Regions from separate parts of the Rhizobium sp. PP-F2F-G48 genome, predicted to be linked through region 4. Evidence: predicted binding sites of a transcription regulator. Region 4 holds the regulator's gene; each other region holds the start of a gene.
What was found. Region 4 encodes LexA, which represses DNA repair genes until DNA is damaged. Its sites were predicted from a motif close to TGTTCNNNNTGTGTTCNG; they were not measured.

Region 1 (7,750 bases), on a different contig from region 4:
GGCGACCTGGTTGAGCACGGTGCCGCAAGGCTCATCCGCCTCCAGCGCCCTTTCGATCGCCTCCAGCTGCCCCTTGAGGCGGCGAACGCGGGCGATCAGCTTGGTTTTGTTTTTCGACAGATGTGACATAGCATAGGGGGATACCCTATAGAGAACGCTGAGGCAATCCATGCTGCACATGCGAACCGTCGTGACAGCCGGGGAGTGATCGGCTACATCTTTCCGGAATCAACAGGCTGCCTTCATGTCCCTTGCCGATCCCACCTCCCCTGCCCCGTCCGCCCTGCCCTCTTCCAGCGATCCGGTGGCCAACCTCGCCGCCCTCATCCGCTGCCCCTCGGTCACCCCGGCCGAAGGCGGAGCGCTCGGCGTGCTCGACGGCCTGCTGGCGCCGCTCGGCTTTTCGGTCGATCGTGTTCTCGCCGAGGAAGCGGGAACGCCCGATATCGAAAACCTCTATGCACGGCTCGGCGGCGCGGACGCGGTCCCCGGCGGGCCGCATCTGCTCTTTGCCGGGCATACGGACGTGGTTCCGGTCGGCGACGAAGCGGCCTGGACTCACCCGCCCTTTGCCGCCGCCATCGACGACGGCATGATGTATGGTCGCGGCGCGGTGGACATGAAGGGTGGCATTGCCTGCTTCATTGCCGCGGTCGCCCGATACATCGGCCGGCACGGAGCGCCGAACGGCGCGATCTCGCTGCTGATCACGGGCGACGAGGAAGGTCCCGCCATCAACGGCACCACGAAGCTGCTCGACTGGGCGAAAGCCCGCGGCGAGCGCTGGGACGCCTGCATCGTCGGCGAACCGACCAATCCCGACCAGCTCGGCGACATGATCAAGATCGGCCGGCGCGGGTCCCTCTCGGGCACGGTCACCGTCCACGGGGTGCAGGGCCATGCCGCCTATCCGCATCTGGCGGACAGCCCTGTGCGCGGTGCGCTGCAGCTTGCGACGGCGCTGATGGACCCGCCCTTCGACGCGGGTACGGAGAACTTCCAGCCGTCGAACCTCGAGGTCACCAGCCTCGACGTCGGCAATCCCGCCGTCAACGTCATTCCGGCGCGCGCGACGTTCCGGTTCAACATCCGCTTCAACGACACATGGGACGCGGACAGCCTCAAGGCGGAGATCGTCGCGCGGCTCGACCGGGCGGCGACGGACGGTCCGTTGCGTCCGGGTCGCGATCCCGTCCGCTACGATCTCGCCTGGAGCGAGCGGCCGAGCCATGTCTTCCTCACGCGCAGCAACCAGCTCATCTCGTCGCTCTCGTCGGCCGTCGAAGCGGTGACAGGCCGGCAGCCGGCTCTTTCGACCACGGGCGGCACATCGGATGCCCGCTTCATCAAGGATCATTGCCCGGTGGTGGAGTTCGGGCTGGTCGGCCAGACGATGCATATGGTGGACGAGCGGGTTTCGGTCGCGGACCTGGAAACCCTGACCGGCATCTATCTCGCCTTTCTCGAGCGCTGGTTCGACGATGCCGCAGCTTGAGGAGATCGGCACCTATCTCAAGGGCGTCTGGCTGCTGGTGCTGGGCAAGCCGGAGGGCTTCGACTGGCTGGATCTCAGCCCCGTCGGCGTCTGGCGCTCCTTTGCCGCCATCCTCTGGTGCCTGCCGGCCATGGCTGTCAGCTGGTCGGCCTGGCGGATGTTCTACCTGATCAACATGCCCCAGGGGACGACGGCGGGCCTTGCTTTCATCGCCAAGCTCTTCATCGTGGATGTTGCGACCTGGATCCTGCCGATCCTGCTGATCGTCGTTCTCGCCCGGCCGCTCGGCTATGCGCAGGCGCTGGGCGCAATCATCGTCGTCACCAACTGGCTGTCGATCCCGACCTTCTACGGCATGGCCGTTCCCGCCGCCATTCGGCTTGTCATCCCCGACAGCGACGGAATGACGGGGATGCTTTCCCTCATGGCGCTCATCGCCATCATCATCGCGATATTCCGGGTGCTGAAGGTGATCACCGGGGGCGATCAGACGCTGCTCGCGGTCACGCTGTCGGCGCTCTTCATTCTGCCTTCGCTGATGATCGGCGAGGCGATGCAGCGCAGCTTCGGCCTGCTGCCCGTGTAGAGCGGCGTTTCAAGCGTCCGTTCTGTAATCCACCTGCATGAAATAGAGCCCATCCGGCGGGGCGACGGGGCCGCAGGCCTTGCGGTCGCGGGCGTCGAGGGCGGCGCGCACGCGCTCGACCGGCCACTTTCCCTCGCCCACCATCTTCAGCGTTCCCGCCAGCGAGCGGATCTGGTTGTGGAGAAAACTCTGGGCGGTCGCGCGGATCTCGATCACGTCGCCATCCTGCGTCACGTCGAGACGGTCGAGCGTCCGCACCGGGCTGTTGGCCTGGCAGTGGACGGAGCGGAACGTGGTGAAATCGTGCCGGCCGACGAGCGTCTGTGCCGCCGCGTGCATGAGACCTGCGTCGAGCGGCTTTACCACCCACCAGGCGCGTTTGGCCTCGAGCGCCAAGGGCGAGCGGCGGCAAATGATGCGGTAGAGATAATGGCGGCGAAGGGCCGAAAAGCGCGCATCGAACGTGTCCGGCACGGCTTCCGCATCGAGGATCGCGACGCGCTCACCACGCTGGCCGAGATGGGCGTTCAGCGCGTTGCGCAGCGTTTCCGGCGGCCAGTCGCGGGTGAGATCGGTATGCGCCACCTGCCCGCGGGCATGGACACCGGAATCGGTCCGGCCCGCCCCGCGGACCGACACGGCCTCGCCCGTCAGCCGCAGAACGGCGGCTTCAATGGCGCCCTGAACCGAGTGGCCGTTGTCCTGGCGCTGCCAGCCGACATAGGACGACCCGTCATATTCCACCAGCAGGCGAAAGCGCGGCATTCAGAAGAGCCTCGTGCCGGCGGGAACCGGCGTGCCGCGCCGGAATTCGTCGGCGGGCAGCACCTTGCCGCCGGCCTTCTGCAGCCGCGTCAGGCGGATCGACCGATCGCCGCAGGCAATCGTCAGGTCGTCGAAGAGGGCCGTGCCCGTCTCGCCGCGGGCCGTTTCCACCGTGGAGGCGAGCACCTTGACGCGCTCCCGCTTGCCGGCAATGTCGAGCTCGAACCAGGCGCCCGGAAAAGGCGACAGGCCACGAACGTGATCGTGGACCTCCTGCGCCGGCTTGGTGAAATCGATGTGCGTTTCGCCCTTGGCGATCTTTGCCGCGTAGAGAACGCCCTCGTCGCGCTGCGGGGTCAGCGGCAGGTCGTCCGCCTCCAGCTTCTCCATCGCGTCGCGCATCAGCGCTGCGCCGCGCACCATGAGCGTGTCGTGAAGCTCGCCGGCCGTCATATCCGGCCCGATGCTGACGAGGCTGGTCAGGGCCACGGGGCCGGTATCCAGCCCCTTCTCCATCTTCATCACCATCATGCCGGTCTCCCGGTCGCCCGCCATGATCGCCCGCTGGATGGGGGCCGCACCGCGCCAGCGCGGCAAAAGAGAGGCATGCCCATTGTAGCAGCCGAGGCGTGTGCCCGACAGGATGGCTTCCGGCAAGAGCAGGCCATAGGCGACGACCACGGCGACGTCGGCATCCAGCGCACGAAACGCTTCGCGATCCTCGTCGGCCTTGAAATTCAGCGGCGTGCGAACCTCGATGCCGAGCAGTTCTGCCGCCTGATGAACGGGAGACTTCTGCAGATCGAGCCCGCGCCGGCCACCGGGACGCGGTGGCTGGGTGTAGACGGCGACGATCTTGTGTCCCGCCTGTGCCAATGCGGCGAGCGTCGGCACGGAAAACTCCGGCGTTCCCATGAAGATGATGCGCAGCGACATGACGGCTTCCTTCGATAGGGCGGCGGGGCCTGCGGCTGACCGCGGCCCGACCCGATCAGATCGCCTTCGAACCGCGGGTCTTGGCGGCCTTGGTGAATTTGCGCACGACCATCTCGCGTTTCAGCTTGGAGATATGGTCGATGAACAACACACCGTTCAAGTGGTCGATCTCGTGCTGCAGACAAGTGGCGAGAAGGCCATCCGCCGCGATTTCCTGCGGGCGACCGTCGCGATCGAGATAGCGCACCGAGATGCCGGCGGGGCGCTCGACTTCGGCGTAATAGTCGGGGATCGACAGGCAGCCTTCCTCATAGACCGACCGCTCGTCCGTCGATGTCAGGATCTCCGGATTGATGAAGACCTGCGGCGCCTTCTCATCGCCCTCCTTGGCGATGTCGATCACCAGCATGCGGCGGGGAAGTCCGATCTGGATCGCGGCCAGCCCGATGCCCGGCGCGTCGTACATGGTTTCCAGCATGTCGTCGGCCATGCGTCGCACCTCGTCATCGACGCGCTCGATGGGCGCGGAGATCTGGCGAAGCAGGGGATCGGGCAGGATGATGAGAGGCTTGATCGTCATGGCGTGGTGATAACCGATCTTTTCGAACGATGGAATTCGGGCGAGGCGGATTTGCGCGCATTTTCGAGCGGAAATTGCCTGACATTCGGATGATGTTCACGATTTGATCTGGCCTTCGCGATAAATTTCGCTACAGTCCGGCCATGACCGCTTCCTCGCCCCTGGATATCGTGCTCGCAGCCTCCGATGTGACGGGCCTCTCGCCGACCCTCATTGCCTGGCTTCTGGTCGGCGTGGTCGTCGCGGTCGGCCTCGCTGTTCTCGCAGGGTTTCGCCGCCGCGCGCTCCGCAAGGTCGACACGGCGCAGGAGCAGATGGCGGCGCTGATCCAGGCGCAGACCGAGATGCAAGGCCGGATCGCCGCCATCGCCGATATCTTCGGCACGCGGCAATACGAGCTGAACCAGTCGATCAACCAGCGCATCGACGGCATGACGCAGCGTATCGGCGCCTCGATTACCGAGCAGACGCGCCAGACGCACGAGAATCTGCGCACGCTGCAGGAGCGGCTGGCCGTCATCGACACGGCGCAGACGAACATCCAGTCGCTGGCGAAGGACATGGCCGGGCTGCAGCAGATTCTTGCCAACAAGCAGACGCGCGGCGCCTTCGGACAGGGCCGCATGGAAACCATCATCGCCGACGGTTTGCCGCAGGGGGCCTATGCGTTTCAGGCGACGCTTTCCAACGCCTCGCGCCCGGACTGCATCATCCATATGCCGAACGGCCAGCCGGGACTGGCAATCGACGCCAAGTTTCCGCTCGAAGCCTGGAACGCCATGCGGGCCGCGCAGTCGCCCGAGCTGAAACGGCAGGCATCGCTTCTCTTCCGACGCGATCTGGATGTGCACATCAAGGATATCGCTGGAAAATACCTGATCCCCGGCGAGACGCAGGACACGGCCTTCCTGTTCGTGCCGTCCGAATCGATCTTTGCCGACATCCACGAGCATTTCGAGAGCATCGTCCAGAAGGCGCATCGAGCGCGCGTCGTCATCGTTTCGCCTTCGCTGCTGCTGCTCTCCATCCAGGTCATCCAGGCGATCCTGCGCGACCACCGCATGCGTGAACAGGCCCATCTGATCCAGGCCGAAGTCGTGCGACTGATGGAGGATCTGTCGCGCCTCGACGAGCGGGTGCGCAAGCTGCACGGTCATTTCACGACCACACAGAAGGATGTCGACGATATTCTGATCTCCTCCGACAAGCTGAAGCGCCGGGGCGCGAAGATCGAAGCGCTGGAACTGCAGGACACGCGAAGCACGGCATCCGACGAGGCCGGGACCGGCGCTACCCCCGCGACGCCGTCGCCAGCACCTGGCAGCCGCGCCGGCTCGCTGAAGCTGCGGGTGGTTGACGAGGACTAAGAGCGTCGGGCAGTGTCCGGCTTACACACGCCGCCCGACGCGGCGCATTCGGGAGGCATTGCATGATCACCGTTTTCGGCTCCATTAACATGGACCTTATCGCCACCACGGCGCGCCTGCCGAAGCCCGGCGAGACGGTGACGGGAAACAGCTTTACCACGGCCGCCGGCGGCAAGGGTGCAAACCAGGCACTGGCCGCAACGCGCGCCGGCGCCACCGTGCGCATGGCCGGCGCCGTCGGCTGGGATGCCTTTGCCGAATCCGCGCTCGGCCTGATGAAAGAGGCCGGCACCGATCTTTCGCTGGTGAAGACGGCGAGCGAACCGACGGGCACCGCGCATATTCTGGTGGGCGGAGACGGCGAGAACGTGATCGTCGTCGTCGCCAGCGCAAACGGTACCGTCAACGAAGCGGATGCGCTGGCCGCCATCGAAACCATGACGCCGCAGGACACGCTGGTACTGCAACTCGAAGTGCCCGCAGCGGCGGTCGAAGGCGCACTCCTTGCCGCGCGCGCGCGGGGCGTCCGTTCGATCATCAACATCGCACCGCTGACCGAGCATGCCGCCGTGCTCGGGCGCATGGCCGATATCGTGGTGGCCAACGAAACCGAATTCGAACGGCTTGCCGGGCGCGACCGGCTGTCGCCCGAAGAGCGCCAATCCGCCATCCGGGCGCTCGGCGCCGAGACGGGCCAGACGGTCATCGTGACGCTGGGCGCCGGCGGCGTCATCGCCCTGCATGAGGGCGAGATGTACACGGCCGCCGGCCTCGTGATCGAGCCGGTCGATACGGTCGGCGCCGGAGACACGTTCTGCGGTTATCTCGCTGCCGGACTCGATGCCGGGCTGCCGTTCGAGAGGGCGTTGCGGCGTGCGGCGGTTGCCGGATCGCTCGCCTGCCTGAAGCCGGGCGCCCAGCCGGCCATTCCGCTCGCAAGCATGGTCGATGCGGCTCTCTGAGAGACGCTGAGAGAGCGCCGGGCTTCCCGTGTTCGGAGCCCAGCGCGGCCGGCCGGAACCAATCCTCGTCCAACGGAGTTTAGCGACCGGTAGACAAGGAGAACCCGAAATGTCTTTGAATTCCTCCAATGAAGATGTCCGCGCGCTGCGCGACGAAGTCGCCCGCCTGACCAAGATCGTCTCGTCGCAGGGTGCTCGCGCCTACAGCGACACACGCGATAAGGCGGCCGAAGCCTATGAGGCTGCCGCGCCTTACGCGAAGAAGGCGGTCTCCCAGGTGAAGGCCGAAGGCCGTGCCGTTGCGGACGTGGCACGCGAACATCCGACCGGAATCGCCAGTGTCGTGGTGCTCGCGACAGCCATCGGCGTCGCCGTCGGCTATATCCTCGGCTCGTCGAGCGAACCGGAGCCGCGGTCCTGGTGGCGTTAAGTCCAACGCATACCGACCATATGGAAAAGCCGCGCATCCGGGAGGATGTGCGGCTTTTTTGTTGACAGCGACGGGTTCAGAGGCGGGCAAGCCGCTCCGTCAGCAGGTCGAAGAAACCGTCCGCATCGACATCCTTCATGACCTTTGCGGTGTGCGGGCGGCCTGTAACCTGCCACCAGTCGACCACCGTCATGCCCACCGTCAACTCCGACCGGATCTCGATCTCCACGTTGCAATCCCGGCCGGAAAAGAGCTCCGGGCGAAGAAGATAGGCAATGACTGTCGGGTCGTGCAGCGGGCCGCCGTCGCTGCCGTATTTCTCGATATCGAAACGCTCGAAGAAATCGAGCATTTCCGCCATGGCGACGGCGGCCGGACGACCGATGGCGCGGATGCGATCGACGCGGGCCTTCAGGGTCAGCACCTTATGCGTCACGTCGAGCGGCATCATGACGATCGGCATGCCCGACCTGAAGACGATGTCGGCCGCGTCGGGATCGACATAGATGTTGAACTCGGCGGCGGGCGTGATGTTGCCGCCCTCGAAAAAGCCCCCGCCCATCATGACCAGTTCCTTCACGCGGCCCGCAATGTCCGGCGCCTTCTGCAGTGCCAGCGCGATATTCGTG
Region 2 (7,750 bases), 410 kb from region 4:
TGGCCGGCGATCTCGCCACCCGCGGGCGTCCGGTCTTCCAGACCTCGCTCGGCCTCAACGCCATTGCCCGCGCGCCGGTCGGCGAGCGAACCGTGCATGTGGCGAAGTTCTCGCGCCTCGTGAAGACGCCGGTCGTCGCCGTCGCGGTCGCCACGACCCAGCCGCAGATGGCCTCTGCCAGCACCATTCATCGCATCGTTCTCGCGGCACTGCCACCCAAGGCGGTGGCGCCGGCGGCGACGGTTGCTCCGGTTCAGGTCGCATCCCTCGAAGACCGCACGGATATCGCTGTTCCCTTGCGCGAAAATGCCATGCTGGAGCCGGACGCCCTGCCGACCGGGTCGCTGCCGAAGCCCTTCAGCCTCGTGCTCAACGATGACGAGACGACGGAGCGCCTGCCGGATCTGGGCCCCCTCCCGCTGTCGCGCCCCGGCGTCACCATCGAAGCGGACGACGCGCCCGCAGCCAATGAGCGTCCACGCAAGCCGGCGGTGCAGCTTGCCTATGCCAAGCCGAACGCACCGATCGACCTTGACGATGACGAGCCGTCGATGGCGCCGAGCCGGCCGCTCTTCGGCAGCCGCAAGGGTGTCGCCTATTACGACATCTCGGCCGGCGTCGTGCACATGCCGAACGGCGAAAAGCTCGAGGCGCATTCCGGGATCGGCAAGCTGCGCGACAACCCCAACGCCGTGCACATCCCGATGAAGGGCCCGACGCCGCCCGGCACCTATAAGGTGACGATGCGCGAAGCGCTGTTCCACGGTGTGGAAGCCGTTCGCCTGACACCGATCGACGGCGTCGCACCGCATGGCCGCGTCGGCCTTCTGGCGCACAGCTATCTCCTGCGGAACCGCGGCGACAGCCATGGTTGCGTCGCCTTTGCCGACTATCCGCGCTTCCTCAAGGCCTTCAAGCGGGGCGAGATCTCGCAGATGGTCATCGTCAAGAGCATGAAGGGCGGCTTCTCCAAACCGGCCAAGACGCTGGCATCGCTGTTCTCGCGCAACGGCTGATTCGGGTTTCGACCGGTTTCCGTCCGCCGCGATCTGCGGTAGGGAGAGCCCGTGTTCAACCGGACCGCTGACGATGCTTCCCTGGATCGAGATCGATAGAGCCGACATTCCCGGCGCAACCCACGACGCAGGCGGCGGCGGCAGCGCCGGCGAACTGCGGCTGAAGAGCCGCGGCCAGGAATTTTCCATCATGCTCGGCAATAACGAGCTGATGAACAGCCGGCTCAGCGGGTCGGAAGAGGCGCTGGCGTCGCTCGCACGCGACAGGATCGGCGACCGCCCGCGTCCGGCCTTCCTCATCGGCGGGCTCGGCATGGGGTTCACGCTGCGCGCCGCGCTCGGCGTTCTGCCCGACGATGCCGCGGTGACGGTGGCCGAACTGGTGCCCGCGGTGGTGCGGTGGGCGCGCGGGCCGATGGCCAGCGTGTTCAAGGGCTGTCTCGACGATCCCAGGGTCGCGATCCATGAGGGCGACGTCGGCGGCTGCATCGCATCGGCGCACGCGGCCTATGATGCCATCCTGCTCGACGTGGACAACGGCCCCGACGGGCTGACGCGCGCGTCCAACGATCGCCTCTATGATCACCAGGGCCTGCGGGCCGCGCATGCGGCCCTTCGCCCGGGCGGCGTGCTGGCCGTCTGGTCGTCCGGGCCGGACCCGCGGTTCACGCGCCGGCTGAAAGACTCAGGCTTCGATGCCGAGGCGGTCTCGACGCGTGCCAACGGCAAACGCGGCGGCGCCCGTCACGTGATCTGGCTCGCCGTCAAACGGTAGGCGTCACACCTTCTCGACGAAGCCGTCCAGCACACGCTTCTGGCCGGCGCGGTCGAAGTCGATCGTCAGCTTGTTGCCTTCGATCCCCGCGATATTGCCATTGCCGAACTTGATGTGGAAGACGCGGTCGCCAACGCTGAACTTCGAGGGCGTCTCGACGGTCGAGCGGACGGTCAGCTCCCCTTCGATCGTGCGGGCCTTCGGGCCGCTTTCACCGTAACCGATACGGTCGATGGCGACGCCGGAGCGGTTGCCCCAGTTGTCGCGGGTCGCGTCCGTCTTGTTGGCCTGGGCACGCTTCCAGCCCGGCGTGGCATAGGTGTTCTGGAACGGCTCCTGCTTGTCGAAGCGCGACTGGCCGTAGCCACCGCGCCCGTAGCCGCCATAGGACTGCTCCATCTCCGCCACCTCGACATGATCCACCGGCAGCTCCTCGATGAAGCGGGAGGGAATGGTCGACTGCCAGAGGCCGTGGATGCGGCGGTTGGAGACGAACCAGAGGTGGCAGCGCCGCTTGGCGCGGGTGATGCCGACATAGGCGAGGCGGCGTTCCTCCTCGAGCCCGGATCGGCCGCCCTCGTCCAGCGAGCGCTGGTGCGGAAACAGCCCTTCCTCCCAGCCGGGAAGAAAGACCGTGTCGAATTCCAGCCCCTTGGCGGAGTGCAGCGTCATGATGTTGACGGCGTCGAGATTCTCGTTCTGCTCGGCATCCATGACCAGCGACACGTGTTCGAGGAAGCCGCGCATGCTCTCGAAGGCTTCCATCGAGCGCACGAGTTCCTTCAGGTTTTCAAGCCGGCCCGGCGCTTCCGCCGTCTTGTCGACCTTCCACATGTCGGTATAGCCGGATTCCTCGAGGATGATTTCGGCAAGCTCGGTGTGCGGCGTGTTTTCGAGCAGGCCCTGCCAGCGACGCACCATGGTGACGACGTCGAACAGCGACTTGCGGGCTTTGGCCTTCACCTCGTCGGTCTCGATGATATCGGCGGCGGCGGCCAGCATCGGGATGTCGCGGGCGCGGGCATAGTCGTGCAGCAGGCGGATGGTGGTGTCGCCGAGGCCGCGCTTCGGCGTGTTGACGATGCGCTCGAAGGCGAGATCGTCGGCATCCTGGCAGACGAGCCGGAAATAGGCCATCGCGTCGCGGATCTCCATACGCTCGTAGAAGCGTGGGCCGCCGATGACGCGGTAGTTGAGGCCGAGCGTGACGAAGCGGTCTTCGAACTCGCGCATCTGGAAAGACGCGCGCACCAGGATCGCCATGTTGTTCAGCAAATGCTTGTCGCGCTGGAGCTGCTCGATCTCTTCGCCGACGGCACGGGCTTCCTCTTCCGAATCCCAGGCCGCGTGGACCTGAACCTTCTGGTCCTCGGGATCGTGGCGGTCGGTGAAGAGCGTCTTGCCGAGCCGGCCTTCATTGTGGGCGATGAGGTGGCCGGCCGTGGCGAGGATATGCGCGGTCGAGCGATAGTTGCGCTCCAGCTTGATCACCGTCGCGCCGGGAAAATCCTTGTCGAAGCGGAGGATATTGTCCACCTCCGCCCCGCGCCAGCCATAGATCGACTGGTCGTCGTCGCCGACGCAGCAGATATTGACGTGTTGTTCGCTCACGCTGCTGCCGCTCTGCGAGGGCGCGCCATCGGACGCGACGGCCGCTTGGCCTTGCCGGTCGTCTGTCGGTTGCGTGCCCCCTTGTCGCAGAGTGGGCCGCTGGGCGAGCAGCCGAAGCCACATATATTGCGCGGTGTTGGTGTCCTGATACTCGTCCACCAGAATATAGCGGAAGCGGCCGTGATACTCGCGCAGCAGATCGGGATGCTTGCGGAAGATCGCGATCGGGTGGAGCAGCAGATCGCCGAAGTCGCAGGCGTTCAGCGTGCGCAAACGCGCCTGATAGGCCGCGTAAAGCTCGCGGCCCTTGCCGTTGCCGAAAGCGCGCGCATCGCCTTCGGGGATGTCTGCGGGCGTCAGGCCCTTGTTCTTCCAGCCGTCGATCAGCTGGGCAAACTGCTTGGCCGGCCAGCGTTTGTCGTCGATCGATTCGGCCTGCAGGATCTGCTTGATCAGGCGGGTGACGTCGTCGGTGTCGAGAATGGTGAAATCGGAGCGGATGCCGGCGAGTTCGGCATGGCGCCGCAGCAGCTTGACGCCGATGGAGTGGAACGTGCCGAGCCAGGGCATGCCCTCGACAGCGCCGCCGACGAGGACGCCGATGCGTTCCTTCATCTCGCGCGCCGCCTTGTTCGTAAAAGTGACGGCGAGGATCTGGCTCGGATAGGCTCGGCCCGTCGCCATGATATGGGCGATACGCGTGGTCAGCACCCGCGTCTTGCCGGTGCCGGCGCCCGCCAGAACGAGCACGGGGCCATCGAGCGTTTCCACCGCGAGGCGCTGTTCCGGGTTGAGGCCCGAGAGATAATCCGGTGCGCGGTCGCGGTCGCGTGCGGCCATGGCGCGGGCTGCGAGACCCGAGGGGCCCTTGGCGGGACTGTTGCCTTCCACCGGGGACGCACCGCGCGCGCTCTCCGCGGACTTTGGCGATGACGCGCTTGCGCGTTCGCCTCTCGCGGGCGCACGCGCGGGCTCTTCGTCGAAGAAGGGGATGTCGTCGAAACCGTTGCTCATGCGGCTCAATGTAGTGATTCGGGTCTGAAAGGCCAGAATTGCGTTCTTCTTTTATTCCGTGCCGGATGACGAGGCGATCTCGGGAACATCGGAAATCCACTACCATTACAAATACGTAATGAGGGCCATGCGGGATTGCGCGACATGCGCGCTGCCCGGTACTTTGCCGCAAACCGTCGCATTCCGCCATCTGAACCGTCCCCTTTCGGGAATGCCGACTTCGGAGACCTGCATGCAGATCTGGAAACAGCTGGCCCTCAGCCTCGTCCTTCTCCTCATCGGTCTGGCCGCATGGGTGCGCTTCGTGCCGTCCGCGGGGCCCATGCTCGTCTCGGCCGGCGTTCCCGGCGGGGTCGTCGCGCTGGTCGCGCCGGCAGCCGCTCCGGGAGAAAAGGGTCAGGGACGCAGCGGGCAGAGCGGGACGCAGCGCGCCGCCGCCGGCAACCAGACGCCGCTCGTCGTGACCGAGCCGGCGGGCACCGCGCTCGTCAACGACCGGCTGAACGCCATCGGCAATGGCGAGGCGATCCTCTCCGTCACCGTGACGCCGCTCTCGACCGGTAACCTCATCGAAGTTCTGGTAAAATCCGGCGACCGGATCGAGCAGGGGCAGGTGATTGCCAAGCTCGACAGCGACGAGCAGGTGCTGGCCGTCGCGCAGGCCAAGGTGCTGCTGGACGCCGCCCGCGACAAGGTGGAACGCAATCGACGCCTCGGCAATGCGGTCTCGATCGCGACGCTGCGGGAGGCCGAGTTCGCCGAGCAGGCGGCGGAACTGGCGCTGAAGACGGCCGAACTCGATCTCAGCCGTCGCAACATCACGGCGCCGTCCAAGGGCGTCGTCGGCATCATCACGGTCAATCCGGGCGATTATGTCACCACCTCGACACCGATCGCCCTGGTCGACGACCGTTCGCAGATCCTCGTCGATTTCTGGGTTCCCGAGCGGTTTGCAAACGACATCAAGGTCGGACAGGAGGTGTCCGCGGTCGCCGTCGCCCAGGTTACGCGCCAATTGACCGGCGCGATCCACGCCATCGACAACCGGATCGATCAGGCCAGCCGGACGCTGCGGGTGCGCGCGCGTCTCGACAATCCGGACGACAGCCTGCGGGCCGGCATGTCCTTCTCGGTGACCGTCCGCTTTGCCGGAGACAGCTATCCCACGGTCAACCCGCTTGCCGTGCAGTGGAGCGCCGATGGCTCCTATGTCTGGCGCGTCGTGGACAGCAAGGCCGAGCGCGTGCCGGTGACGATCATCCAGCGCAACTCCGACAAGGTTCTGGTGGACGCCAAGCTCCAGAAGGGCGACCTGGTGGCGACCGAGGGCGTGCAGCGGCTGCGCGACGGCGGCGAGGTGAAGATCGCCAATGCGCCCGCAAGGCCTGCCGGAGATCAGGCCGAGCAGAAGGTGTCGAACGCGCAACCCGTAGTGCCAGGCACGGAGGTGGCGCGATGAGCGGCGCGCACAAGGCCGGCGCCGGGGGATCGGCGGGGTTCACCGCTCTCTTCATCCGCCGTCCGATCTTCGCTCTGGTGGTCAATACGCTGATCATCGTTGCCGGGCTGGCAGCGCTCAACGGCGTCGAGATCCGCGAACTGCCGGAGGTCGATCAGCCGGTCGTCTCGGTCAACACGCGCTTCGAAGGTGCCGCGCCGGAGACGGTCGACCGGGAGCTGACCTCGGTGATCGAGGGCGCCGTGTCGCGCGTGCAGGGCATCAAGGACATTTCGTCCACCTCGCAATATGCGCAGAGCCGCGTGACGCTGCAATTCTCCGACACGACGGATATCGGTCAGGCCTCCAACGATGTGCGCGACGCGCTCGGCCGCGTGACCAACGATCTGCCCGATGGCGCGGACGCGCCGCAGATCGTGAAGGCAGACGCCGACAGCCAGCCGATCCTGCGGCTTGCGCTCACCTCCGACACGCTATCGATGGAGGATCTGACGCTTCTGGCCGAAAACGAAGTGACCGACCGGCTCGCCTCCGTCGAAGGCGTGGCCGACGTCCAGCTGAACGGAGACCAGGAGAAGATCTTCCGCATCGACGTCAACCAAGGCAAGCTCGCGGCGCGCGGCCTGACCGTGGCCGATCTGCGCACGGCGCTTGCCACTGCCTCGCTCGACGTTCCCGCAGGATCGCTGACCAGCGCCAATCAGGACCTGTCCGTCCGCGCGACGGCCGATCTGCAGACGCCGGAGCAGTTCGAGAAGGTCATCCTCGGGCCGAACGTGCGGCTCGGCGACGTCGCCACCGTGACGATGGGTCCGGATATCGGCACGTCGTCGCTCCGCTCCGGCGGCAAACAGGGGATCGGCCTCGGCATCATCCGACAGGCGCAGTCGAATACGCTGGACATCTCGAACGGTGTGAAGACCACGGTGGCCGAGATCGGCAAGATCCTGCCGCCGGGCACGGAGCTGACGATTACCAGCGACGATGCCGTCTTCATCCAGGGCGCCATCCACGAGGTCGAGATCGCGCTCGTGGCCTCCGTCATCATCGTGACGGTGGTCATCTACCTGTTTTTGCTCGACTGGCGGGCGACCCTGATCCCGGTCCTGACCATGCCGATCGCACTGATCGGCACCTGCGCCGCGATCTACATGGCCGGCTTCTCGATCAACATCCTGACCCTGCTCGCCATCGTGCTTGCCACAGGTCTGGTGGTGGACGATGCGATCGTGGTGCTCGAAAATATCGTGCGACGGCGAAGCGAGGGCATGGGGCCGCGCGCGGCGGCCGTGCTCGGCACGCTCGAAGTGTTCTTTGCGGTCATCGCGACGACGGCGACGCTTGCGGCCGTGTTCATTCCCCTGTCCTTCCTGCCGGGGCAGACCGGCGGTCTCTTCCGCGAATTCGGCTTCGTTCTCGCCTTCGCCATCCTTCTCTCGGCCTTCGTGGCGCTGACCTTCTGTCCCATGCTCGCCTCGCGCATGCTGAAGGCCCAGCATGACGGGCACGGTCACAGCGGCGCTCTCGGCCGCATCGGCGGCGTGTTCGCGCGGGGGTATCGTCGTTCCCTGAAGGCGTGCCTCGACTCGCCGCTCGTCGTGTTCCTCGCGGCCGCAATGGTGGTGATTGCCGGCGGCATCGCATTTACGACGCTCCCCTCGGAGCTGACGCCGACGGAGGATCGGGCGCGTATCCTGCTGCGCATGCAGGCGCCCCAGGGCGTCTCCCTCGATTACACCCAGGCCCAGATGCGCCGGGTGGAGGACGCGCTGCAGCCAATGGTCAAGGCCGGCGAGATCGCCAATGTCTATTCCATCTCGGGGCAGGGCGGCGCGGTCAATTCCGGCTTCATGGTCCTTTCGCTCTCGGCATGGG
Region 3 (7,750 bases), 110 kb from region 4:
GGCGAGCGTGCCGTCGGGGCCGCCGGCCTGGGCCATGTCGGGACGGCCGCCGCCGCCCTTGCCGCCGAGGGCGGCCGCGGCGATGCGGACGAGATCGACGGCGCTGTGGGCCTTGACGAGATCTTCCGTGACGCCGATGACCGCGCTGGCCTTGCCGTCGTCGGCCACGCCGATGAAGGCGACGATGCCCGAGCCGAGGCTCTTCTTGCCGTCGTCGGCCAGGCCCTTCAGATCCTTCGGATCGACGCCGGTGACGACCTTGCCGAGGAACTTGATGCCGCCGATCTCGCGTACGGCATCGGCGGAGCCCGAGGCGCCGCCGCCACCGAGCGCAAGCTTGCGCCGCGCGTCGGCCAGTTCCCGCTCGAGCTTGCGTCGCTCGTCCATCAGGCTTTCGACCCGGCCGATGACGTCGCCGGGCTGAACCTTGAGCGTGGAGGCCAGCGTCTTGACGCGTTCGTCCTGCTCGGAGAGATAGCCGAGCGCCGAGACGCCGGTCAGCGCCTCGATGCGGCGCACGCCGGAGCCGACCGCACTCTCGCCGAGGATCCGCACGAGCCCGATTTCGCCGGTCGCGCCCACATGCGTGCCGCCGCAGAGCTCGACCGAATAGGGCCGGCCGGCCTTGCCGCCGCGCACGCCCTGCCCCATCGACACCACGCGCACCTCGTCGCCATATTTTTCGCCGAACAGCGCCATCGCACCCTCGGCGATCGCGTCATCGACGCTCATCAGCCGGGTCGTGACAGCCGTATTCTGGACGATGATCTCGTTGGCCATATCCTCGACGATCTTCAACTCCTCGGCCGTCATGGGCTTGGGGTGCGATACGTCGAAGCGCAGGCGCTCGGGCGCGACCAGCGAGCCCTTCTGCGCGACATGGGTGCCGAGCACCTCGCGCAGCGCCTCGTGCAGCAGATGCGTCGCCGAGTGATTGGCGCGAAGCCGCCCGCGGCGGGTGTGATCGACGGTCAACGCGACCGCGTCGCCGGCCCTGATCGTGCCCTCGTCCACCGTCGCGGTATGGACGAAGACGCCCTCGCCGCGCTTCTGCGTGTCGGTCACGCTGAGACGTGCCCCATCGGCGGTGATGACGCCGGTATCGCCCATCTGGCCACCGGATTCGCCATAGAACGGCGTCTGGTTGACGACGATCTGAACGCTTTCTCCGGCAGACGCGGTCTCGATCAGCGCCCCGCCCCGCACCAGCGCCTGCACGACGCCTTCGGCCGTCTCGGTGTCGTAACCCAGAAATTCGGTCGCGCCGAACCGATCCTTGAGTTCGTACCAGATCGTCTCGGTCGCGGTATCGCCGGATCCCGACCAGCTGGCCCGCGCCTCGGCCTTCTGCCGCTGCATCGCATCGGTGAAGCCGGTGAGATCGACGCCGATGCCGCGGCCGCGCAGCGCGTCCTGGGTCAGGTCGAGCGGGAAGCCATAGGTGTCGTAGAGCTTGAACGCGGTTTCCCCGTCGAGCGTGTCGCCCTTGTCGAGCGTCGCCGTCGCATCGGCGAGCAGCCCGAGGCCGCGATCGAGCGTCTTGCGGAAACGGGTTTCCTCGAGCTTCAGCGTCTCCGAGATCAGCGATTCCGCGCGCACCAGTTCCGGATAGGCGCGACCCATCTCGCCGACCAGCGCCGGCAGCAGCTTCCACATCAGCGGCTCGCGCGCGCCGAGAAGCTCGGCATGACGCATGGCGCGGCGCATGATGCGGCGGAGCACATAGCCACGCCCCTCGTTCGAGGGCAGCACGCCATCGGCGATCAGGAAGGCGGAGGAGCGCAGATGATCGGCGATGACCCGGTGGCTGGCGCGCCGGTCGCCCTCGGCCTTGACGCCGGTCGCTTCCTCGGAGGCCGAGATCAGCGCGCGGAACAGGTCGATGTCGTAATTGTCGTGCTTGCCCTGCAGCAGCGCCGCGACGCGCTCCAGCCCCATGCCGGTGTCGATCGAGGGCCGCGGCAGATCGAGACGCTCCTCCTTCGTCACCTGCTCGTACTGCATGAAGACGAGGTTCCAGATCTCGATGAAGCGGTCGCCATCCTCGTCCGGCGAGCCCGGAGGTCCGCCCCAGATATGGTCGCCATGGTCGTAGAAGATTTCCGAGCAGGGGCCGCACGGGCCGGTATCGCCCATGGCCCAGAAATTGTCGCTGGTCGGGATGCGGATGATCCGGTCTTCGGAAAGGCCGGCGATCTTCTTCCAGAGCCCGAAGGCCTCGTCGTCGGTGTGATAGACCGTCACCAGCAGGCGCTTGGCATCGATGCCGAACTCCTTGGTGATCAGGTTCCAGGCAAGCTCGATCGCGCGTTCCTTGAAATAATCGCCGAACGAGAAATTGCCGAGCATTTCGAAAAACGTGTGGTGGCGCGCGGTATAGCCGACATTGTCGAGATCGTTATGCTTGCCGCCGGCGCGCACGCATTTCTGCGCGGTGGTCGCCGTGGAATAGGGGCGCTGCTCCAGACCCGTGAACACGTTCTTGAACTGCACCATGCCGGCATTGGTGAACATCAGCGTCGGATCGTTGCGCGGAACGAGCGGGCTCGACGGCACGACGGTGTGGCCGTTCGTCTTGAAATAGTCGAGGAAAGTCGACCGGATCTCGTTTACGCCGCTCATGTCTGGTCCTTCGTCCCTGCGCACCCAGGCAGCTGTTGACGAGCGGCTCCGGGCGATATCGATGGTTCACGTCTCCGCAAGGCAACCTCCATCGAAACAGGGCGCTTGCGCGAACCCGAGGCTTTTATCGCTCGCGCAAATGCCTGTCCAGCCGCATGTCCCGCAACGTTCCGATCCCGCGGACAATCTCCCGCTTTTTGCAGAGCGCCCCGCCGCAAAACCGCCTCCACCGTGCGAAGCGCCTCCACCATGCGATGCGCCTCCATCATGCGATGAGAATATCGCAGACAGCAAAACGGCCGCTCCGGATGGAAGCGGCCGAATAAGATCCCGACGATCGGCCGAAACCGTCACGAGAGGACATCGGAGAGGCTTGCCGATCGAACCGGCGCCTCCCCCAAGACGTTCTAGCCGAGCGCGGCGTCGTCGCCATCGCTGTCCGGCTCCGGACCGCCATCTTCCAGAAACTTTTCGGCGATCAGGCCTGCGTTCTGGCGCAGCGACTGCTCGATCTCGCGCGCCGTTTCCGGATTGTCGCGGAGATAGGCCTTGGCGTTTTCACGACCCTGCCCGAGGCGCTGGCTGTTATAGGAGAACCAGGCGCCCGACTTCTCGACGATTCCCGCCTTGACGCCGAGATCGACCAGCTCGCCGGTCTTGGAGACCCCTTCGCCATACATGATGTCGAATTCGACCTGCTTGAAGGGCGGCGCCATCTTGTTCTTGACGACCTTGACCTTGGTCTGGTTGCCGATGACCTCGTCCCGCTCCTTGACCGCGCCGATGCGGCGGATGTCGAGACGGACGGAGGCATAGAATTTCAGCGCGTTGCCGCCCGTCGTCGTCTCGGGCGAGCCGAACATGACGCCGATCTTCATGCGGATCTGGTTGATGAAGATCACCATGCACTTCGACTTGGAGATCGACGCCGTCAGCTTGCGCAGCGCCTGGCTCATCAGGCGCGCCTGCAGGCCGGGAAGGCTGTCGCCCATCTCGCCTTCGATTTCCGCCCGCGGCGTCAGCGCCGCGACCGAGTCGATGACGAGCACGTCGATCGCGCCGGACCGCACCAGCGTATCGGTGATCTCGAGCGCCTGCTCGCCGGTATCCGGCTGCGAGATCAACAGGTTTTCAAGATCGACGCCGAGCTTGCGGGCATAGACCGGATCGAGCGCATGTTCCGCATCCACGAAGGCGCATATGCCGCCCGTCTTCTGTGCCTCGGCAATGGTCTGCAGCGCCATCGTCGTCTTGCCCGAGCTTTCCGGGCCGTAGATCTCGATGATGCGCCCCTTGGGCAGGCCGCCGATGCCGAGCGCGATATCCAGGCCGAGAGACCCCGTCGAAACGGTCTCGATCTCGACGATGCTGTCTTTTCCACCGAGCTTCATGATCGATCCCTTGCCGAACGACCGTTCGATCTGGGAGAGTGCTGCTTCCAGCGCCTTGCTTTTGTCCACCGATTTGTCCTCTACGAGCCGCAAAGAGTTCTGAGCCATTTCATCCACCTTTAGGTTATCGGGTCAATCGAGGCAATGAACCCGCCGCTGTCCTGTATGTACCCTTTTTGTTCTCATTCCGCAAGAGGCCTTCAACACATTGACGCAACAATCGAATTCGATCCTTGTTCTCCGGATGTTCTCAACCCTCCATGTCCTTGATGCAGAAACATGTTCCGCGACCGTCCGCCTTGCGAATCGGTTCCCGGGCGGCCTGAAACGGGGAGAAACAAAATGAAGACCGTGGTCGTTTTCGGCGGCGCGCATATCGATCGTCGCGGCCGCATCGCCACGGCGACGACGCTGGGCGCCAGCCATCCCGGACACTGGTTCGAGGAAGCGGGCGGCGGCGGCTTCAATGCCGCCCGGGGCCTGGCACGGCTCGGCCTGTCCGTCAGCATGGTCGCGCCGCGCGGCGGCGATGCGGAAGGAGAAACGGTCGCGCGGGCGGCGGAGGACGCCGGTGTCGTCGATCGGTCTTTCACCTTCCTCGACCGGCGCACGCCGAGCTACACCGCAATCCTCGAGGCCGACGGAAACCTGGTCGTCGCCCTCGCCGACATGGACCTCTACACGCTGTTTTCGCCCCGCCGGCTGCGCCAGAGGGCGCTGCGGGATCTGGTGGAGGCCGCGCATCTCGTGCTCGTGGATGCGAACCTGCCGGCGGAGACGCTGCAGGCGGCCTTGCGGATGGCGAAGGCGGCCGGCGCGTCCACGGCGGCCATCGCCATCTCCCCGGCGAAGGTCGGCCGGCTCAGGCCGGCCTTTCCGCACCTCGATTGTCTGTTTCTGAACGAGGCCGAGGCGGCGGCGATCGGCGGTGAGAAGAGCGTGACGGCCGAGGGCTGGCCGGCGATCCTGCGCGCGGCCGGCATTGCCGGCGGCGTGGTCACGCGCGGCGGACGCGCGGCCGTCGCCTTTGCGGGGACGACGATCGCCACCGTGCGCCCACCCGAGATCGATGCCCTCGGGGACGTCACCGGCGCCGGAGATGCGCTCGCAGCGGGCTTTCTCGACGCCTGGATGCAAGGTGCGGATCTCGGCGCCTGCCTGCGGGCGGGCGTTGCCGCCGCCGCCATCACGGTTCGCTCGCCGCTGGCGGTCGCCGACGATCTCTCGCCGGAGCGGCTGGCGCAGCAATTGCGCCTTGTGTCTCCGGCCGAAATCCTGTTTTCACAGGCCCATCATCGCAGTGCCGAAAAGGACGCCCCATGACACGCCCCATCTCGCACGATCTCCCGATCGCCTATTCCGCCGAGGTCGCCGCCGCCAAGGCCCGCGGCTCGGCCATCGTCGCGCTGGAATCGACCATCATCACCCATGGCATGCCCTATCCCGGCAATCTCGACATGGCCCGCAGCGTCGAGGCGATCATCCGCGACCAGGGCGCCGTTCCCGCCACCATCGCCGTCATCGACGGCACGCTGCATATCGGGCTCGATGCCGAGCGGCTGGAGGCGCTGGCCCAGACACGCGGGGCCATGAAAGTCTCGCGCGCCGACCTCGCCTTCGCCATCGCCGAGCGCCGCACCGGCGCGACGACGGTGGCCGCCACCATGATCGCCGCGGCGCGCGCCGGTATCCGCGTCTTTGCGACCGGCGGTATCGGCGGCGTGCATCGCAAGGCGGAGGAAACCTTCGACATCTCGGCCGACCTCGAAGAGCTCGCCCGCACCGGCGTCATCGTTGTCTGCGCCGGCGCCAAAGCCATCCTCGACGTCCCGAAGACGCTCGAAGTGCTGGAGACCCGCGGCGTGCCCGTGGTCACCTATGACAGCGAGATCTTTCCGGCCTTCTGGTCGCGCGACTCGGGGCTGAAGAGCCCGCTGATGCTGAACAGCCCGGCCGCGATCGCCAATTTCCAGCGGATGCGCGACCGGCTCGGCATCGACGGCGGCATGCTGATCGCCAATCCGGTGCCGGAAGACAGCGAGATCCCGCGTGACGAGATGGAGATCTATATCGCCCGCGCGCTGGACAATGCCGATCGCGACAAGATAATCGGCAAGGCCGTGACGCCCTATCTCCTGCAGAGCATCTTCGAGCTGACGGATGGCCGGAGCCTCGAAACCAATATCGCCCTGGTCGAAAACAATGCCCGCCTCGCCGCGGAAATCGCCGTCGCGATGATGTGAACGGGCGCTGTGCGTGCAGGCCGGGCGGCGCCATAGGCCGTTCGGCCGGCACCACATGATTTGGTGCAGCCCTCACCTCTCGGCCCTCACCTTTCGGCGGCGTCGAACAGTCCGGAGAGGCTCCAGGGCGTATCCCCCTGCTGATTGGCGATATCGTCCACCGTCCAGCCGCCATGCTCCTTCACCAGCGTATAATAGAGCGTCACCGGCCCGCCGTTTTCGAACCGCACCTCCAGCTCGGCTCTGTCGCCGAGGACGATCGGCGGACTGATCGTCAGATGACGCGCGCGGCCGTCATTGCCGGAGATGACGGGATCGAAGTCGATCGCGCCGACCTCGCCATCCGGTGTGCGGTCGCGGTCCGCCTGGAAGCGGGCGTTGAGCGCATCCGAAAAGAACGGCGTGTAGGGCGAAGGCGCCTCGGCGTCCGTCTCGTCCGGGTCGTAGCGGTAGAGTGCCTTGATCAGCGCTTCGGGCGTCGGATAGGGCGCCGCAAAGCTCGGCACGGCCGACATCAGCGTCAGGAGCACGCCGAGGAAAAGCAGGACGAGACGCATCGACTTCTCCCGATCATCGCCGGCCACCCTTGACCGACGTCGCATCATTCCCGAGACCGCATTGCGAGAAGCCTTGCGGCCCGATCAGCTGTCCAGCATTTCGCGGACGGCCACGGCCAGTTGCTTCAGCGAGAACGGTTTCGGCAGGAAGCCGAATTTCGCATCCGCCGGCAGGTTCCGCGCAAAGGCATCCTCGGCATAGCCGGACACGAAGATGAACTTGAGATCGGGATAAGTCTTGCGCAGCTCGCGCAGCAGCGACGGCCCGTCCATTTCGGGCATGACGACGTCGGAGACGACGATGTCGACCATGCCGTTCAGCTCTTCCATCACCTCAAGCGCCTCGACGCCGGACCCCGCCTCGTAGACCTTGTATCCCCGCGTTTCGAGCATGCGCTTGCCGCCGCGGCGCACCGCCTCCTCGTCCTCGACGAGCAGAACGATGGCGCTGTCGCCGGTGAGGTCCGTCGGCTCCTCGGCCTTTGCCGGCGTCGAGGTGGCGAGCGTCAGAGGCTGGTCGAGCGCAACCGGCGCGCCGGAGGCAGGCAGCACCTCCTCGATGAAGCGCGGCAGCAGGATACGGAACGTCGTGCCCTTGCCGACCTCGGACTCGGGATAGATGAAACCGCCCGATTGCTTGACGATGCCGTAGACCATGGAAAGGCCGAGGCCCGTGCCCTTGCCGACCTCCTTGGTGGTGAAGAACGGCTCGAAGATCTTGTCGACGATTTCGGGGGCGATGCCGGTTCCCTCGTCACTGACCTCGACGATCACGAAATCCTCCGCCGGAAGCTCGCGCCGGTTCAAGGCCGCCGCCTCCTCCGCCGGTAGATTGCGCGTGCGGATCGTGATCACGCCACCCTTGGGCATGGCATCGCGGGCGTTGACGGCCAGGTTGATCAGCACCTGCTCGAACTGGCCGAGATCGGTGCGGACC
Region 4 (7,750 bases):
ATCCTGTTCTCTACAAGAAGCGCCACAAAATCGAGAACATGTTCGGCAGGCTCAAGGACTGGCGGCGCATTCACACCCGCTACGACCGCTGTGCACATACCTTCTTCTCGAGCATCTGCATCGCAGCCGCTGTTATCTTCTGGCTGTGAATTTTATGAGTCCTGAGCCTAGTGCAATGCCAAAAAAGGAAAGCCGTCATCTCGGACAGGTGCGCGACAAATCGATTGAAAGTGATGAGGCCTTCGCTATTCTTCGATTAGCGTACTCGAACGGACGCAATCGAATTTCCTGGGGAGGAGACTGAACGACATGATCACAAAAAACTGCATGGCAGGCGCCCTCTTGGTGAGCGCCACCTTCTTGTCAAACCCCGCGCAAGCGGAAGATCTTGTCTTCACGCTGAAGAACGGTACGCAATCGGTTCTCACGCGATTCTACACGTCACCCGTCGGCGTCAGCGACTGGGAGAGGGACGTCTTCGGAGAGCAGGTGCTCAGTCCTGGCGAGACGATCGAACTGACGATCGCGGACGGACGCGACGTTTGCGACTACGACATGCGGTTCGAGTTCGAGGAGGGGTCAGACTTGGCGACGACTGAAGACAAGCAAAACCTGTGCGAGATGGGATCCTATACCATTCACGAATAGCGGACGCCGTTGTGCCGAAAGATGCCGGAATCAACAATAGTGGAAGCAGCCAGACAGACGTTGGGCTTTAGAGTGAGCTGGCTGCTCCAACTGTCGTCATGGGAACGCCATTGCCGAGATCGTTGTTGGCGTACTTGATCACGAGGATACTAAGGACGGATGCTAGCATCCCGACGAAAATCATTCTCATAGCGTGATCCTTTGCGCACGGTCTGCGCTTGAAAAGAGATGGTACGGCGCCATTGCCAGCGATCCTTTATCAGCGATCTTCAGTCGAAATCGCCGATCCGACCATGCTGCTCAAGAACGAGGGCTGGGCCGGCTTCGCCAATCGCTGTGTTGCCCCGCCTTGAGACGACTGCCGTGCCCGCATGTCCGCGTGCAAGACGACTGGCCAAAGCGCGGGCTTCATCGGCGGTCTTGATGCTCAATGGTCGATCGGATAGCGAAATCTCGCCTTCGCGATCGTCGAAGACCAGGACTTCAAAACTTTCCAATGTTCCCGGCATCTCGGTCTCCGCAGTGTTCGGCCGGTTAACGCCGATGTCCGCAAGCAGTTCCGTCTGCTTCTCCATCGTGCAGATTTCTCTGAAAAACGCGTGCCGCTGGATCTCGCGAGCCGAGTGCCTGCATCCGCTTCTCGTATCCTCTTCGCCTCCCCAACGGTTTCGAGAATAGCAATCCCCGCCTCCATCCTTGTCGAACGAAAGCAACAGAAAGAAGGCCGCACCATGAGAAACAAGCAAACCGCGCATTGATGAAATGCACGGCGCGAGGTCACTATCGAAGCGGACAGGACGAGGAATTCAGGACGAGGAAAACCGATGCTTGCCCTGGAGACCGACGCCTCCAATCGGCCACCCCTCGCCGGAAACCATATCCTTTTTACTGGTAGTGGCGGATCAAGCCGACAAGCTTTCCCTGAACCTTGACCCGGTCCGGTCCGAAAATCCGCGTCTCATAGGCCGGGTTGGCCGCCTCCAGAGCGACAGAGGCTCCCTTGCGGCGGAAGCGTTTCAAGGTCGCCTCTTCGTCATCGACCAAGGCCACGACGATCTCGCCCGGGCTGGCGCTGTTCGCACTCCGGATGATGACGGTATCGCCATCGAGAATGCCCGCTTCGATCATCGAGTCCCCCCGAACTTCCAACGCATAATGCTCGCCACTGCCGAGCATGAAAGCGGGAACGGCAATGTCATGCGTGTTGTTCTGGATAGCGGAAATCGGCACGCCGGCAGCAATCCGACCCATGACAGGAACGGAGACGCTGTTATCGTTTCCGACGCCAATGGCAGCCTTCGCCGGTGTTTCCGGGACAGAGGACGGGCGACTTCCCTGAATGACGCTCGGTGAAAACCCCCGCTTCGGCGGTGTCGACGCGAGATAGGCGTCCGGCAGCTTGATCACCTCGAGCGCCCGCGCCCTGTTTGGCAAGCGCCGGATAAAGCCACGCTCTTCGAGCGCCGTGATCAGCCGATGGATGCCGGACTTGGAGGCCAGTTCCAGAGCATCCTTCATCTCGTCGAACGATGGCGGAACACCCGATTCCTTCATGCGCTCATGAATGAAAATCAACAATTCCTGTTGCTTGCGGGTCAGCATGATCAAACGACTCCAAAGTCACGAAACAAAGCAAGAACAGTGTTATATGTTCCTCATGTGTTCTGCAAGTGCCATTCCGCCGAAGTGAACCGTTCATCGACGAAAAGGCGAATTCGTTCAGATGCGTTGCTTGCGGCGAGGTCCTTTCCGAAAGGACAGACCTTGAGATCAGCGTTCATCGCTCCGGCAATAAGAAACGCCGTCGCAAGCAGGCTCGCAACGGCGAAAAGGCTATTTGACACTCGGTGTCCAAGACGGAATCAGAACGGAATGTCGTCATCCAGATCGCGCGAGAAGCCACCGCTCGCCCCGCCGGTGCTGCCGCCCGAACGACCGCCGGACGACTGGGCCGGACGATCGAAATCGTCGCCATAGTTCGGTCCGCTGCCCCCGCCGTAATCCGAACTCCCACGGTTTCCACCACCACTACCGCCGCCGCCGTCACGGCCATCCAGCATGGTCAGCGTCGAATTGAAGCCCTGAAGCACCACTTCGGTGGAATAGCGGTCGTTGCCGTCCTTGTCCTGCCATTTGCGTGTCTGCAAGGCGCCTTCGAGATAAAGCTTGGCGCCCTTCTTCACATATTGTTCGACGACCTTGCACAGGCCCTCGTTGAAAACGACGACCGTATGCCACTCGGTCTTCTCGCGTCGCTCGCCCGAATTTCGGTCGCGCCAGCTTTCGGACGTGGCGATGCGCAGGTTCGCGATCGGCTTTCCGTCCTGCGTCCGCCGGATTTCCGGGTCCGCCCCGACATTTCCGATGAGGATCACCTTGTTTACGCTACCAGCCATCTCTTTGTCCTGTCTCCTGAAAGCGGCCCAACGTCCCGCAATGTGCGCAAAGCCTACGCTGTTGGATCTGGCTTTTCGCCCTCGACCCGCGGCAATCCACAACAGTTTGCAAATTTGTTCTTTATTTGTTCTAATTCTTCGTTATGATCCTGTCAACCATGCACGCGCCGGGCTTCCGATGCTCAACGAGCCTGCCCGGACCGGGACGTTCGAATTGCGGTTTCGCCCGAGGCCGGGTCGACATATGAAGTATTGATCTTAAGTAAGGGCTTCGTCCCCATACAGAGCGTTTGACCATGAGCGAATTCAAGACCATCTCGATCCGCGGTGCGCGGGAGCACAATCTCAAGGGTATCGACCTCGATCTCCCGCGCAACAAACTGATCGTGATGACCGGCCTTTCCGGGTCGGGAAAATCGTCGCTCGCCTTCGACACGATCTATGCGGAAGGGCAGAGGCGCTACGTCGAGAGCCTGTCGGCCTATGCGCGCCAGTTTCTGGAGATGATGCAGAAGCCGGATGTGGACCTGATCGAAGGTCTTTCGCCCGCAATTTCGATCGAACAGAAGACGACGTCGAAGAACCCCCGCTCGACCGTGGGAACGGTGACGGAGATCTACGACTATATGCGCCTTCTTTTCGCGCGCGTCGGTGTCCCCTATTCGCCGGCGACCGGGCTGCCAATCGAGAGCCAGACGGTGAGCCAGATGGTTGACCGTATCCTTGCGATGGAGGAAGGCGCTCGCCTGTACATCCTCGCGCCGATGATCCGGGGCCGTAAGGGCGAGTACAAGAAAGAACTCGCGGAGCTGATGAAAAAGGGCTTTCAGCGCGTCAAGGTCGATGGCCAGTTCTACGAGATCGCCGATGTCCCCGCGCTCGACAAGAAATACAAGCACGATATCGATGTGGTGGTCGATCGCCTGGTCGTGCGCGGCGATATTGCTGCGCGGCTGGCCGACAGTCTGGAAACATCGCTCAGGCTGGCCGATGGTCTTGCGATAGCCGAATTTGCCGACAAGCCTCTGCCCGAGAAGGAGACCTCGGCCGGCGGCTCCGCGAACAAATCGCTCAACGAGACGCATGAGCGGGTGCTGTTTTCGGAGAAATTCGCCTGCCCCGTCTCCGGCTTCACGATTTCCGAGATCGAACCGCGGCTGTTTTCCTTCAACAATCCGTTCGGTGCCTGCTCCACCTGCGACGGCCTCGGCAGTCAGCAGAAGATCGACGAGGCCCTCATCGTTCCGGAACACGATCGGACCCTGAAAAACGGGGCGATCGCCCCCTGGGCCAAATCGTCGTCGCCTTACTACAATCAAACGCTGGAAGCGCTCGGCAAGGCGTTCGGCTTCAAGCTGAGCAGCACCTGGGCGGATCTGTCGGATGCTGCGAAAAAGGCGATCCTGCGCGGGACGGACGAAAAGATCGTGTTCCAGTATGCGGATGGCGCACGCTCGTACAACACCACGAAGACGTTCGAAGGGATCGTCCCCAACCTCGAACGGCGCTGGAAAGAAACCGAATCGGCCTGGGCGCGCGAGGAGATCGAGCGTTACATGTCGGCAGCCCCCTGCCCGGCCTGCAAAGGTTTCCGGCTGAAGCCCGAGGCGCTGGCCGTCAAGATCGACCGGCTTCAAATCGGCGAGGTGACGAACATGTCGATCCGCGTCGCGCGGGATTGGTTCGAGGATCTGCCCGCCCGCCTAACGGAGAAGCAGAACGAGATTGCCGTTCGGATCCTGAAGGAGATTCGCGATCGCCTGCGCTTCCTGAACGATGTCGGGCTGGATTACCTCAGTCTTTCGCGAAATTCCGGTACCTTGTCGGGCGGCGAAAGCCAGCGCATCCGGCTCGCCTCGCAGATCGGATCGGGCCTGACGGGCGTGCTCTACGTGCTGGACGAGCCGTCGATCGGCCTGCATCAGCGTGACAATGCGCGCCTTCTCGATACGCTGCGGCATCTGCGCGACATTGGAAATACCGTCATCGTGGTCGAGCACGACGAAGACGCGATTCTGACGGCCGACTATGTTGTCGATATCGGTCCGGCTGCCGGCATTCATGGCGGCCAGGTCGTGGCTTCCGGCACGCCGCAGGAGATCATCGATCACCCTACTTCTCTGACAGGCAAATATCTCTCGGGCGACCTTTCTGTCTCGGTGCCTGCCGAGCGGCGCAAGCCGAAGAAGAAAAAGGAACTGACCGTCGTCGGTGCCCGCGGCAACAATCTGAAGAATGTCACGGCGTCCATCCCGCTCGGGGTCTTCACCGCCGTGACGGGCGTCTCCGGTGGCGGCAAGTCCACCTTTCTCATCGAAACGCTCTACAAATCGGCGGCGCGACGGGTGATGGGCGCGCGCGAAATTCCGGCCGATCACGACCGCATCGACGGGTTCGAACATATCGACAAGGTCATCGATATCGACCAGTCGCCGATCGGCCGGACGCCGCGCTCGAACCCTGCCACTTATACCGGCGCCTTTACGCCCATCCGGGATTGGTTTTCGGGGCTGCCGGAGGCAAAGGCCCGGGGCTACCAGCCCGGACGCTTCTCGTTCAATGTGAAGGGCGGTCGCTGCGAGGCCTGTCAGGGGGATGGCGTCATCAAGATCGAGATGCACTTCCTCCCGGATGTCTACGTCACCTGCGATGTCTGCCATGGGAAACGCTACAATCGCGAAACCCTGGATGTGACCTTCAAGGGCAAGTCGATCGCGGACGTACTGGACATGACGGTCGAGGAAGGCGTCGAGTTCTTTGCAGCCGTGCCGGCGGTGCGCGACAAGCTCGTAACGCTCAACGAGGTCGGGCTCGGCTACATCAAGGTCGGTCAGCAGGCCAACACGCTGTCGGGCGGCGAAGCGCAGCGCGTCAAGCTGGCCAAGGAACTGTCCAAGCGCTCGACCGGGCGCACGCTCTATATTCTCGATGAGCCGACGACGGGGCTGCATTTCCATGATGTGGCGAAGCTGCTGGAACTGCTGCACGAACTCGTCAACCAGGGCAATTCCGTCGTCGTGATCGAGCACAATCTGGAGGTCATCAAGACCGCCGACTGGATACTCGATTTCGGTCCGGAGGGCGGCGATGGTGGCGGGCAGGTCGTGGCCGAGGGCACGCCGGAGCAGATCGTCAAGGAGAAGCGGTCGCATACCGGCCATTTCCTGAAGGAGTTGCTGGAGCGTCGTCCCGTCCGCAAAGCTGTCGCGGCCGAGTAATCCGCGAGGCAGGGAATTGGGCGAAGGAAGAGGGATTAGGCGATGAGTTGGCATCATGAACGGTAAGATGGGTAAGGTCCGTGTCGGCATCGGCGGCTGGACGTTCGATCCTTGGGAAGGGACGTTCTATCCCGAGGGGCTTGCGAAAAAGCGGCAGCTGGAGTTTGCCGGCAAGGCGCTGCAGGTGATCGAGGTCAACGGGACCTATTACAGCTCGCAAAAGCCGGAGACGTTTGCGAAATGGGCGTCGGAGGTTCCGGATGATTTCGTCTTCACGCTGAAGGCGAGCCGCTTTGCGACCAACAAGAAGGTGCTGGCGGATGCCGGGGAGTCGATTGCCCGTTTCCTCGGGCAGGGCCTGACCGAACTCGGCGCCAAGCTCGGGCCGATCCTCTGGCAGTTCATGCCGACGAAGAAGTTCGATGCTGCCGATTTCGAGGCTTTTCTGGCGCTTCTGCCGGAAAAGCAGGACGGGCTTGCCCTGCGGCACGCCATCGAGGTGCGCCACATCTCGTTTCAGACCCCGGAATTCGTCGATATGGCGCGACGGCACAACGTCGCCATCGTCTGCGCCGATCACGCGGAATATCCGCTGCTCGCGGACGTAAGCGCTGATTTCGTCTATGCACGTCTGCAGACGGGCAGCGACGATATCGAGACCTGCTACGACGAAAAGCGCCTCTCCCAATGGCAGGCCCGCCTCGAAACCTGGAGATCCGGCGGTGTTGCGGAAGGATTGCCCTTGCTGGCCGATCCCCTGCCACACCATCCGCGAGACGTCTTCGCCTTCTTCATACACGAGGGCAAGGTCAACGCACCCAGGGGCGCGATCGAATTGCAGAAACGTTTCGCTTAGCAGGAAGAGATCCGGCTGCGAGCCTATGTCTTGTCAGCGTTTTCGCTGCTTGTCTGAGCGCTATGGTCTGACCGCTATGGTCTGTGCGGCAGCGGCCTGATCGCACGGAGCAGGTCTTCGGCCGTCATCCCCTCGCCCGCCGTTTGCCCGGCAGCGCCGTGACGCCAAACGGCGCTGGCCGCGGCTTCGAAGGCGGGCATGCCCTGCGCCATATGCGCGCCGATCATGCCGGCGAGTACATCGCCCGAGCCGGCCGTTGCGAGCCAGGGCGGGGCGTTCGCGTTGATCGCGACCCGGCCATCCGGGGCGGCGATGCCGGTATCCGAGCCCTTGAGGACGATGACAGCATTGCTGCGCCGGGCCGCCTCTGTCGCGCGATCAATCTTGGAGAGCGTCTCGTCCGACCCGAGATCCGGGAAAAGACGGGCGAATTCACCGTCATGCGGGGTCAGGACGAGACGAACCGGGCCTTGGAAAGCCGCGAAAAGAGCCTGCGGATCCTCGCGAAAGGCGGTGATGCCATCCGCGTCGAGTACCAGCGATCGCTCGCAGAGGCCTGCAACGATCATCCGGGCCCGCTCGGCATCGCCAAAGCCCGGCCCGAGCACGAAGGCGTTGAGGCGCTCGTCGTC

Region 1: C8J36_RS11030 (DNA recombination protein RmuC) is a predicted target of LexA. The motif match lies at 4,456-4,473, and genes of this name have one in related genera.
Region 2: C8J36_RS02665 (UvrD-helicase domain-containing protein) is a predicted target of LexA. The motif match lies at 4,458-4,475, and genes of this name have one in related genera.
Region 3: recA (recombinase RecA) is a predicted target of LexA. The motif match lies at 4,180-4,197, and genes of this name have one in related genera.

What each region holds. Positions count from the first base shown of each region.
Region 1 covers NZ_SLVH01000003.1:635,886-643,635, forward strand. Annotated here, with positions in the region: gene C8J36_RS11000 (metal/formaldehyde-sensitive transcriptional repressor) at 1-129, opposite strand, end outside; gene dapE (succinyl-diaminopimelate desuccinylase) at 245-1,495, shown strand; gene C8J36_RS11010 (hypothetical protein) at 1,482-2,081, shown strand; gene truA (tRNA pseudouridine(38-40) synthase TruA) at 2,091-2,846, opposite strand; gene fmt (methionyl-tRNA formyltransferase) at 2,847-3,782, opposite strand; gene def (peptide deformylase) at 3,838-4,362, opposite strand; gene C8J36_RS11030 (DNA recombination protein RmuC) at 4,506-5,729, shown strand; gene C8J36_RS11035 (ribokinase) at 5,792-6,691, shown strand; gene C8J36_RS11040 (hypothetical protein) at 6,801-7,121, shown strand; gene C8J36_RS11045 (nucleoside hydrolase) at 7,198-7,750, opposite strand, start outside.
Region 2 covers NZ_SLVH01000001.1:581,363-589,112, forward strand. Annotated here, with positions in the region: gene C8J36_RS02655 (DUF2778 domain-containing protein) at 1-1,016, shown strand, start outside; gene C8J36_RS02660 (hypothetical protein) at 1,090-1,791, shown strand; gene C8J36_RS02665 (UvrD-helicase domain-containing protein) at 1,795-4,416, opposite strand; gene C8J36_RS02670 (efflux RND transporter periplasmic adaptor subunit) at 4,649-5,875, shown strand; gene C8J36_RS02675 (efflux RND transporter permease subunit) at 5,872-7,750, shown strand, end outside.
Region 3 covers NZ_SLVH01000001.1:878,901-886,650, reverse strand. Annotated here, with positions in the region: gene alaS (alanine--tRNA ligase) at 1-2,622, opposite strand, end outside; gene recA (recombinase RecA) at 3,030-4,121, opposite strand; gene C8J36_RS04005 (carbohydrate kinase family protein) at 4,356-5,336, shown strand; gene C8J36_RS04000 (pseudouridine-5'-phosphate glycosidase) at 5,333-6,256, shown strand; gene C8J36_RS03995 (hypothetical protein) at 6,343-6,813, opposite strand; gene C8J36_RS03990 (response regulator) at 6,898-7,750, opposite strand, start outside.
Region 4 covers NZ_SLVH01000001.1:993,628-1,001,377, reverse strand. Annotated here, with positions in the region: partial or broken gene C8J36_RS04530 (transposase) at 1-149, shown strand, start outside; gene C8J36_RS04525 (hypothetical protein) at 328-648, shown strand; gene C8J36_RS04520 (hypothetical protein) at 918-1,223, opposite strand; gene lexA (transcriptional repressor LexA) at 1,534-2,250, opposite strand; gene C8J36_RS04510 (single-stranded DNA-binding protein) at 2,511-3,044, opposite strand; gene uvrA (excinuclease ABC subunit UvrA) at 3,341-6,262, shown strand; gene C8J36_RS04500 (DUF72 domain-containing protein) at 6,318-7,118, shown strand; gene C8J36_RS04495 (NAD(P)H-hydrate dehydratase) at 7,193-7,750, opposite strand, start outside.